DNA from 2 places in the Paenibacillus sp. fava2 genome. Region 1 is predicted to be linked to the other one. Evidence: riboswitches for the same ligand, from Rfam matches in the RefSeq annotation. Region 1 holds a riboswitch; the other holds the start of a gene.

Region 1 (5,376 bases):
AAATGCACCGCAGCAGCACTGGGTCTTGTGATGGTATTCACTATGGGCGCCACCAGCGTCTCAGCTGATTCCAAAATGGACGCAGTTATCTCCAAAACCATCGGAGTTTCATACAAAACCGGAGGTACAAGTACCTCGGGATTCGATTGTTCGGGATTCACCAAGTACGTATTCAAGAGCATCGGCCTTACCCTGCCCCGCACCTCCAAAGCACAGTACAGCATTGGAACAGCTGTTTCCAAAAGCAATCTGCGTGCCGGCGATCTTGTATTCTTCAATACGCTGGGTAACGGAGTTTCCCATGTAGGCATTTACGTCGGGAACGGCAAATTTGCACAGTCCTCCAGCTCAAAGGGTGTAAACATCAGCTCGCTGAGCCAGGCTTACTGGGCCAACCGCTACGTTGGCGCCAAACGAGTAATGAGCACAACAGCTTACCAGGCTGTTGCTTACGATTGAACTTTCCCCTCACATTTAACCTCTGACACATAATTGTAACTAAACTGGCCCGGATTTGATTATTGCCGTAATCATTCCCGGGTTTTTCCTTTTTGTTTCCTTATTCTACCTTTTACACACATCCAGGGCTTATGAAACACCCCTCTTACTAAAAATTCCAACATTGTTTCAGAAAAAGCTTACTTTCCACGTAAATTTGAGTCTTTTTAAGCAGAAATCTCTCTTAAAAAACGCAAATATTATGCACTAATATGTTTTAAGTGATTGCCAACGGCCTCTGTCTTTGCTACAATTATCGCAGTGAGCGTTTAGTAACATTTTTGTAATTAATCAACCGGGTTTTTCAAACGTTTTGTCATAATGTTCTGCCAGCTAATCCTAATCAACAGTCGTGCCGAGTTCCCTTACGAAATAAGGGAAACGGGGGAACCAATTTTTGGGTGAATTGACCTCCTATTCACAGAGGGGTCATAGGGGACCTTCAACCGAACCCTTAAGCTAACCTCGTAGGCATTTGGAAGGGGTATTTACTTTTGAAGAAGAAGTTAGCCGCCGCACTACTCAGTTTTTCTATTATGCTTACCATTGGAGCAGGAAGCGCTTTCGCGGATTCCAAAATGGATAAAGTCATCGATAAAGCCATCGGAACCAAATACGTGTCCGGCGGAGTATCGACCAACGGCTTTGATTGCTCCGGATTCACCATGTATGTCTTCGATAAGATTGGCATTAACCTGCCGCACCAGTCCGGCTCCCAGTACCAGATGGGCACTGCCATCTCCCGTGATAATCTGCGGGAAGGCGATCTTGTATTCTTCAATACAAGCGGCCGCGGTGTATCTCATGTCGGCATTTATGTTGGAGAAGGCAAATTCGCACATGCTTCAAGCTCAAAGGGTGTAACCATCAGCTCGCTGAGTGACAGCTACTACGTCAACCGCTACGTTGGCGCGAAACGGATCATGAGCACAGATGCTTACCATGCAGTTGCAACTGATGTTGAAGACAACGATGATGTTCAATAAGTAATGATTAGACAGGTGCTTTTCCAGGATTTTTGCCGAAATCTTGGAGGGCTCCTGTTTTTTTGTCTATAAAACTACTTACCCCTCCCCTAACGCATAAAACACCTTAAATCGCTTTTTTCCGCTATTTCATAAAATATTTTTTGCGGTTTGTCAAGTTTCTGCCGTCCTGCTAATTTCCTGAGTTGAACCCGCCCTGTTTTGTATATAATTAAGTATACGATATAGAAACGCGCCCCCCTGAAAGGAGGCCTGTGGCCTTATGAGCAGTTACGCTGTCACTTTTTACGTGGTGCCGATGGAGAGCAGTCATGCCGAAGATATTTGCGGATGGGATTACAGGCCGCCTTATAATATTTACGGATGGCTGCCATGGGAGCAGATGCAGGCGCTTGGCATTGAATTTGGAGATCCGCAGCTGCGTACAGAGCAGTATGTATCTGTTGTAGACGGAGAAGGGGATCTGTGCGGATTTGCGCAGCTGTTTCCGATGGAAGGCGTGGTCCGGCTGGGAATCGGCATGCGCCCCGAGCTGTGCGGGCATGGAAGGGGGCATTCCTTTATGAATGCAATCGTTCAGGCGGCCTTGGAGCGATATCCCGACCGGGAGATTGATCTGGAGGTGCTCACCTGGAATCAGCGGGCTATCCGGACATACCAGAAGTGCGGATTTACGATTACTGATACGTACGAACGCCGTACACCAAGCGGAGATAAGCCATTTTATTGCATGGTCTATAATAAATAACTCCATGCTGGGGTTGAAGCCCACAGCCGCACAATAATCGTTCATTTTTTTGACACAAACTCTATGATAACGCTTTACCTTTCTGTATAATGAAGGAAGCAGCTTACACGGAGGGGACGATGGAGATGCAGAAATGGATCATGAGCGGTTTGTTTTTTGCCGCGTGTGCTTTTGCGGTAGTGCTCTTATTCACATTGCCCGGCAAAGAGGAAGTCGCGGAAGAAAATAAGCCTACAATGCCTCAGGTTACCCTGGATGCCGCAAGTGCGGAAGCCGCTGTCAAAACCAACTGTATTTCCTGCCATGGCGATCAGCTTCAGGGCGGTGTAGGCCCAAGCCTGCAGCATGAAGGCAGCGAACGTGATGCCGAGAGCATCTACAGCATTGTGACCAAGGGACGCGGACAAATGCCATCCTTTAAGGATAAGCTGGCCCCTGAGGAGATCGCTAACGTTGCTTTATGGCTCGCAGAGAAAAAGTAGAAGATCGCATATTCATTAAAATGCCCGTACAAGGACTCCAGCTGGTCCTTTGTACGGGCGTTTTTGTGTGCAGCGGTTATATTAGACCGTGTCCTAACGTGCTTTGTCAAAGGCTTCATTGAATTCATGAGCCTGGCGGATATCAAGCGCCGCAAGGCCGCTCTCTTCTTTTGCCGATAAGCGCAGGGTGACGGTTTTGTAGTCAATCGTTATATGCGGATGATGATCAAAGGCCTCGGATATGGCGGCCACCTCATCCACAAAAGCAATGCCCTTCATATACTCGCTAAACATGTACTTGCGTACCAGCGTTTCTTGTTCCAGCTTCCAGCCCTCCAGCTTACCTATCTGCTCATGCAGCTCTTCCACTGATAATTGCAATTTGCTTCCTCCCTTACTTTATTAGCAGTAAAGTCTTTAGACGTATACTTTCTGATATTTTAAACAAAACATCCCTCAGCTTCTGAAAGTCCAAGGGATGCGCCAGGATGAAGGCTTTTTTTCGGTTTAATGTATTCTGAAATCCCGGCAAATAGCACTCGTCAGCTCAATTTTACCATGGCTGCATGGAGAGGGGCAAACCCGGGCCCATTGCTGCTGCCCCGCTAGACAAGTACTACCGAGGCCAAATCTTCCTCACCAAGCAGAATGTTGATCCTGTGGGTCTCTTTGTCATAGATGACAACTCCGCTGCCCACATGAATTACAGGCTCATTGCCGAGCCCGTAAAACAGATCCTCGGCCAGGGCTTCCCAAACCTCAAGCTTGGATTCCTGCGGCAGCTCCTGCCACTCGTCAGGTTCCATCTCAAAAAATTCATAACCGTCTGAAATACGGCTGACGGCCTCCGTCAGTTCCTTCAAAATTTCACTGTAATCTCTGCCGTGCTTAACACCCACGTCTATCACTCCGTTTTCTTCACAGATGAATAATAACTTACCCTATCCATTATAGCCGAAAAAATGACTTCACAAAAAAGGGAATGCTGTCGATAAATAAGAATATACGTGATTTCATTCCACACAGGGTGTCCCGCTGCTTTTCAAGGATGATACAAGCGGCTGTGACGGATCACTTTTTAATTCTCATGGACGAGGTGCATAATGGAAATTTCAACATTACTTGGTTTGATTTTTGGTCTGGTTGCTTTTCTTGGCGGGATGGTGCTGAAGCATGCCCCGCTCACAAGCTTAAATAACCCTGCGGCTTATGTCATCATTCTCCTGGGTACCGTAGCCTCCGTCTTTGTGGCCTTCCCGATGGCGGAGCTCAAGACAATCCCCAAGCTGTTCAAGCTGCTCTTCATTCAGCAAAAGATGGTCAAGAAATCCGATTTGATCACCACGTTCATGGAATGGGCATCCATTACCCGGCGTGAAGGACTGCTGGCACTGGAATCGAAGGTTGATGAAATTGAAGATGATTTCCTCAGAAACGGTATGCGTATGATCATCGACGGCAACGATCAGGAGTTTGTCCGTGATGTATTAATGGAAGATATTCATGCAACTGAAGACAGACATAAAGCCGGTGCCCTGATCTTCTCCCAGGCAGGCATGTATGCCCCTACGCTTGGGGTACTCGGAGCGGTTGTCGGACTGATCGCCGCCCTTGCGGATATGAGTGATATGGATGTGCTCGCCCACGCGATTGCAGGGGCGTTTATTGCTACACTGCTCGGTATTTTTACCGGTTATGTAATGTGGCATCCAATGGCCAACAAGCTTAAACGTATCTCCAAAAAAGAAATCCAGCTCAGGCTGATGATGGTGGAGGGGCTGCTGTCCATCCAGTCCGGGGTCTCAACCATTGCGATCAACCAGAAGCTGTCTGTCTTCCTTACACCGTCGGAGCGTGCCAAGCTGAGCGCAAAGGAGGGCGGCTTGAGTGAGCAAAAAGACTAGGCATGAAGAGCACGAAGAGCATGCCGATGAATCCTGGCTATTGCCCTATTCTGACTTGATGACGCTGCTGGTCGCCTTGTTCCTTGTTATGTACGCTATGAGCGCCACTGATGCCAAGAAGTTCGAGGAGATGAGCCAGGCTTTCAGCTCCGCACTGAACGGCGGTACAGGTATTCTCGACCAGCGGGCTGCTTCGCCCACACAATCACAGCTGGATCAGGGCAAACACGATAAGATGGATAATGTGGTTGCTCCCAATACAGGCGAATCCGAAATTGCCAAGCTGCGCAAGCAGGAGCAAGAGGAACTGGAGAAGCTAAAGAAGCAGTTTGACCAGTATATCGAGAAAAACGGGCTTACCGATCTGCTCAGCACCAAGCTGAATCAGTCACAGCTGATGATCACAATCAGTGACAACGCCCTGTTTGCTTCAGGTGAGGCCGATGTTAAGGATGAATCCCGTCAGCTTGCCAAATCGATTTCCAGTATGCTGCAGCAGTTTCCTGATTATAATGTACTCGTACAGGGGCATACCGACAACGTCCCGATTTCCAACAGCAGCTATTCATCCAACTGGGATCTTAGCGTAGACCGGGCCCTTCATTTCATGAAGATCCTCCTGCTGAACCCGAACCTGGACCCGGTAAAATTCAGCCCGATCGGCTACGGTGAATATCATCCGATCGCTGATAACTCCACGGCTGCCGGACGGGCCAAAAACCGCCGCGTGGAAGTCTCCATTCTCCGGAAATACACCG
Region 2 (5,376 bases), 3.4 Mb from region 1:
TAGTGTGGGGGTTCCGTCTTCCCCAGCAAATGCGGCAACATCAGCTCTTACTCTCTTTCCTTCAACAATATGCCGATACTCTTCTTTTACCACATATCCAGCGTCCTTTAATTTAGTAAACAAAAAACGTTTAGTTAGCGCATGTGGTAATGATTCTGCAAAATGACAAGCATTTTTATTTGAATGATAAAAGTAGGGACTTTTATTTTGATATTGCGCGTCATCTTTTATCCTGAGATATCCTTTATTAAAATACATCCGTTCTTCGCAAATTGGGCAAATGAGAGGAATACTTAAAGATTTTATCTTAGCAATTTCACTAGTTTTGATAACTTCAGCATCTAATCTTATAAATCGATGCTCATTCATTTCTTCAAGAACACCACTTTGAGTAAGTTGCTCCCAATTCTCGATAAATTTGAAAAATGCATATTGCGCCATAACATGCCCCCTAAAGTAATAATACTCTATATACTTACATTATATCGACAAAACAATGGATTAATCTACCATGTGTAATCGTGGAGATACAACGCATTTAATGAGGCTGCTTAGTGAAGCAGTCGTTATTCATAAGTGGAAGAAGAATAAGAAGCAATATTAAGTCAAATCATCACTGGATGCCTTTTATCTATCAACAAGTAGAATCAGCTTATTCAGGTGTTTGCAGAATAGCCAGAACCGGTAACCGAGGGAATTGCGGAGATTTCCCCATTATATTAAGTACGCTAACTGAAGCATGTATTTGTTGGTTATTGGAAAGTGATAACAGTTTCCATTTTTCTATATCGGTCCAAAGAAAAGGACAAGAACTTGATCTTTAAACAGAAAACCCCGCTAGGGCGAGATCTGATAGGACTATGTTCTTGTCCACCGACTATTCGAGCTACATCATTGCTTAGGAAGCACTTCAGAAGACAAGTTGCTCAGAACAGTGAAGAAAAGTTGGGATAAAACGAAAAGAGCTCCTTAGTTGAGGCGCTCTTTTTAAACACGGTTTACTAATTTCAAAAAAAATTACTTGTTATAAATACCTCCACATAGTTTACACACTATTTTCAGATACTATGAGACTATCTGTTAAGCTGGAGATGAACAAGATGATGAAGAAAATTGGTATTAAGAAAGCGGATTTAATTCTTATCACATGTATTTTGCTAATAGCCCTGACTCTTTTAGGAGTAGAGTTGCTTAGAAAGGATCAGCCCGATACCGGTACTTATGCAAGTATACGTATAAATAATAAACTATATAAAGAGGTAGAACTCACAGATGAGCCCCAAATTATCAAGATTCAAACAAAAAGAGGATACGATATACTCAAAGTTCATGATAGAGGGATCGAAGTAATTGAATCGGACTGTCCGCAAAAAATCTGTTTTAGCTTTGGTTTAATATCAAGACCAAGACAATCTATCATTTGCTTACCTCTGCGAATGATTATTGAAGTGAAGCCTAATTCAACTGATGATATAGATGCGATCCTATAACTTTCTTAAATAAAAAATGAACTATTCCATAAGCACATATATTTGGCTAAACGTAGAATTAGGAGATCTATGTTTAGCTTTTTATTTACCTGTTATAATGAGCTCAGGTTATCTCAAATAAAAAAGGAACGGATTTTGTATGACTACGCACATCGTTGAATTGTTAGGTGAAAGTGGTTATTTCGCCATTATTTTAAGTTTGGTTTTAAATATATTAATAAGCATTTTTGCATTCATCCCTAGTGTATTTCTCACAGGAGCTAACATCACCTTTTTCGGTTTTCTTAACGGAATGATTATTTCCTTTTTCGGAGAAGTGCTCGGGGCAATTATTAGCTTTGTTCTCTATCGCAGGGGGGTCTTGTCCTTAATAGGAGGTTTAAAAAATGAGAATAAATATTTGAAGAGACTTCAACAAACTTCTGGTTATGAAGCATTCTTTCTTATTCTTGCTTTAAGAATACTCCCGTTTATCCCTTCAGGATTGGTTAATATATCGAGTTCCGTTAGTCGTGTTAGCTGGGTCACTTTTGGATTAGCAACTATGCTTGGAAAGTTGCCAGCTCTGATTATAGAGGCTTATTCTATTCAGCAATTGCTGATTCTTACGCCCTTACTGCTGGAAGAGTGAGCGAACTTGTTATCACCTACGTAAATGCCCGCATGCGAAATTCCAGAACCAAATGTGTTAAAAAAGACGAGGTCACCCTCACGTAAATCATCTTTGGCTACAGGAATGCCAGTTTTAGCCTGCGATTGAGAAGTGCGCGGAAGGTCATCTACATTGAACTTCTTAAGTACATATAGAATAAATCCGGAACAATCAAAGCCTGAAGTTGTGGTTCCTCCATAAAGATAAGGGGTTCCTACGACCCGATTCACAACACTGTCCAAGGTTACCTCGCTAGCATATGTACCTGGTGCTGCAGAAGCAAATATAAATGAGGCTGCCAACATGGATACGATGACTTTCTTCAGAAACTTGTTCTCCCTTCAATGCCTACGGAGTTAGCTGAGGATTCGGTTAAAGGTTCCCTATATTCCCTTTCATGCAAGAATAATTCACCCAAAAAATGGTTCCCCCGTTTTCAACGCTGAAATTCGGCAACTTATTAATATTTTGTAACTATTAACACTTTAATAGATAGTAGGCCACCTGTCAATCCTTCTAAAAATTTAACTATCAACGTATTTTCTACGTACTTTCTTCATTGTTTCTCCATATTTTTGCTTTATAATAACCACTCAATATCATTCTTTGTCTGAAACAATAGTAACGTTTTTGTAATATATTTCAATATCTTTGGTGTATATAAAAAGACGAGTAGTTACTTCCTCCTCGTCTTCTAATCCCGTATATGTCGTTTAATTGATATTACGTTTTCGATTACGATACCTGTGTTTGTTCCAAAGCCGATCCCAGAGATTCTTCAATTCCCATCATCATTTTATAATGGGCATGATGATGTGTAACCACAAATATCTTTTCAAATACCCGTAAGTACTTGCTGACTGTATCCATCGGGTGCTCGATATACAAATCATCTCCTGCAAAGTGAGAACCATCATTGGCCCAGGAGATTAAGGATTTACATATGACCTTCTCATCCTCCTCGAATCTATCAATAATGTCCTGATCGCTGTAATTACCATAGATTTTAAAATAATTTTCAATGATTCTACGAATCAAATTCTGAACGGTGATGGAAGAGCTGTGATTGGCTGACTTTAATTCCTGCCACATTAACTCATACGAGCTTTTAATCGGGTTGCTGTTATACGGGGTTGATTCGGTTACATCATTCCATTTTCGGATAATCCAAAATGTCTCATCCGCCATCCTAGCGCCATTTTTGGGCCGGTTTTTTGAAAACGTAATTTCCTTGTGAAAATAGACATTATGCGTTAGAAGAAACAACTGAATGATATTACTTTCTTCGTTGCGTACATCTTCTATAAGTTTGGAAATCAGATTGCTTACGATAAACAATACGTTACTGTCCAAGCTTGAAATGGGGTCATCAATCACAACAACTTTATTCTCCGTAATTAAATCACTGTTATTGCTACCGTTTAATAAGTGCATAAAATAAAGAAAGGTAACAAACGTTTTCTCGCCTTCACTTAATGTTTGATTAACGTCCTCACCATTTGATCGGATTAACCGATAATTTCCTTGACTTTGTGTATGAGCGAATTTGAAATTAGTAAAATGATAGGCCCTCAGTAACCGATTCATTTCGTTTACAGAGGGGATTACACTCGTAATCTGAGCCTCCAGCCTGTGAATTTCGGATTCTAATGCGACTCTTTCATTCTTCTTTTGAGCTAATGTTGCAGAAAGGTTGTCGATTGCTCGTCCTGTTCTATAATCTATACGAACATATTTCTCATGATTTTGCTGATTCTCACTCCAGATAAAATCCCAAATCTGGGTTATCAATTTATTCCCTTCATCCACTCGGTTCTCTATAAAAGTATTATGCTGCTGAATTTGTTCATTCGCTCGGACGATTTCTTCATTGATCACATCGACGAAAGCCGCAATAGTTAACAGTTCGATTGGATGACTGGGATGAGTTTGCTTCTGCTGGAACAAGTCCAAATTATGTGCATTTTTCGAAAGGATCAGTTCATATTGTTGCGAAATGAGATCGAGATTCAAATATGTATTTTTCTTGTCGGTCAATAATAACTCTTGCACTTGATTTTCAAGATAATGATAACACCGTTTATAGTGTTCAACTTGATCTTGGAGTTCAATCATCTCTTTTTCGTAATGTTCATTAAAGTAATCATTGAGTTTTTCAGTAAATCCCTCAGGAAGTTGTTGTTGGCAAAAGGGGCACACTCCTTCCGCTTCAGAAACATGTGTATGTCCTTGTTTAACCCAGTCACTAATCGCTAGCTTGGATATAAGAACAGCAATATCGACTTCCTGTTTACCGATAATAGGGGTCTGAAAAATCCGGTGATTGCATACCGCAGACAGATGCTCTATTTTAATCTTTTCAAGAAAGGTAGCTTCTCATTTGAACCATTAAACAATTTCTGTACACGCGCTTGGAGGTCTGCTAGAGCACATATTAGTCCGCCTGTCGGTGCTTGCTTACATCTTTTCATAAAGTTTATTCTATTGTTTCTTAAACCCGAAAAGGCCACTGAAAAGATATCGTCATATTTCCGCTTTAATTTCCAACAATCGTCGGTAAACTCATCATCGTTTTGTTTAGACTCTTTTTGTTTGACCTCTAGATTAGAACTTAACCGACGAATTTCCTCAACTACTTTATCAACTAAGTCTTTTTTGTCTCGGATGGTTTGTTTAATCTCTGTTGATTCTCTTCCCAAAGTAAAGATACCTTTGATATCTGAATCTTGGTGGAAATTTTCCTCGACAAACTTTTGGTTATACACCACTGTTTTTAATGGCTGGGAAACCCAGGATATCCTACTATCAGCATAAAGTTCAATTTGTTTAAGAACATTAGATAAGGTTGTTTTCCCACTGCCATTCGAGCCGTAAAAATAGTTAATTTTTTTCAGGTCACTGTAAAGTACACCCTCACTACTATAGGTAGCCACATTTTTAACGGCAATCTCCCTAATCATACTTTGATCCCCCTTGTAATGCTATTCCCCTGTATTCCTCATGTATTTTTTCGAAAATCCAATATTATTATATCATTCATCCACCTATTCCATCGGTAATTTACGTCAATTTTTGCAAGATTCCTCTATTTATTAAAAAAGAAAGCAGCCCCTGGAGGCTGCTTTTTTCATCTTCGTTTACTTCGCTTTTAACTCATCACCGGTTACCCATTTGTGATTTCTTACTGGCTCTCCGCCTGTTGTCGGGGTATAGTCAACCATGTATACGGTTGTT

What was found. A riboswitch is a leader RNA that binds a small molecule or an ion and turns the genes downstream of it on or off. The one in region 1 is predicted to bind cyclic di-AMP.
Region 2: linked by a shared signal. The riboswitch ahead of AC4G46_RS17225 (C40 family peptidase) and the one ahead of AC4G46_RS00500 (C40 family peptidase) in region 1 are both predicted to bind cyclic di-AMP.

The regions. Positions count from the first base shown of each region.
Region 1 covers NZ_CM177755.1:98,763-104,138, reverse strand. Annotated here, with positions in the region: gene AC4G46_RS00505 (C40 family peptidase) at 31-459, shown strand; cyclic di-AMP (ydaO/yuaA leader) riboswitch at 842-987, shown strand; gene AC4G46_RS00500 (C40 family peptidase) at 993-1,484, shown strand; gene AC4G46_RS00495 (GNAT family N-acetyltransferase) at 1,747-2,232, shown strand; gene AC4G46_RS00490 (c-type cytochrome) at 2,358-2,714, shown strand; gene AC4G46_RS00485 (4a-hydroxytetrahydrobiopterin dehydratase) at 2,808-3,095, opposite strand; gene AC4G46_RS00480 (hypothetical protein) at 3,320-3,613, opposite strand; gene motA (flagellar motor stator protein MotA) at 3,818-4,618, shown strand; gene motB (flagellar motor protein MotB) at 4,602-5,376, shown strand, end outside.
Region 2 covers NZ_CM177755.1:3,989,175-3,994,550, reverse strand. Annotated here, with positions in the region: gene AC4G46_RS17240 (hypothetical protein) at 1-441, opposite strand, end outside; gene AC4G46_RS17235 (NusG domain II-containing protein) at 1,101-1,490, shown strand; gene AC4G46_RS17230 (TVP38/TMEM64 family protein) at 1,630-2,121, shown strand; gene AC4G46_RS17225 (C40 family peptidase) at 2,079-2,447, opposite strand; cyclic di-AMP (ydaO/yuaA leader) riboswitch at 2,473-2,607, opposite strand; gene AC4G46_RS17220 (AAA family ATPase) at 2,878-4,482, opposite strand; gene AC4G46_RS17215 (AAA family ATPase) at 4,488-5,102, opposite strand; gene AC4G46_RS17210 (YdhK family protein) at 5,280-5,376, opposite strand, start outside.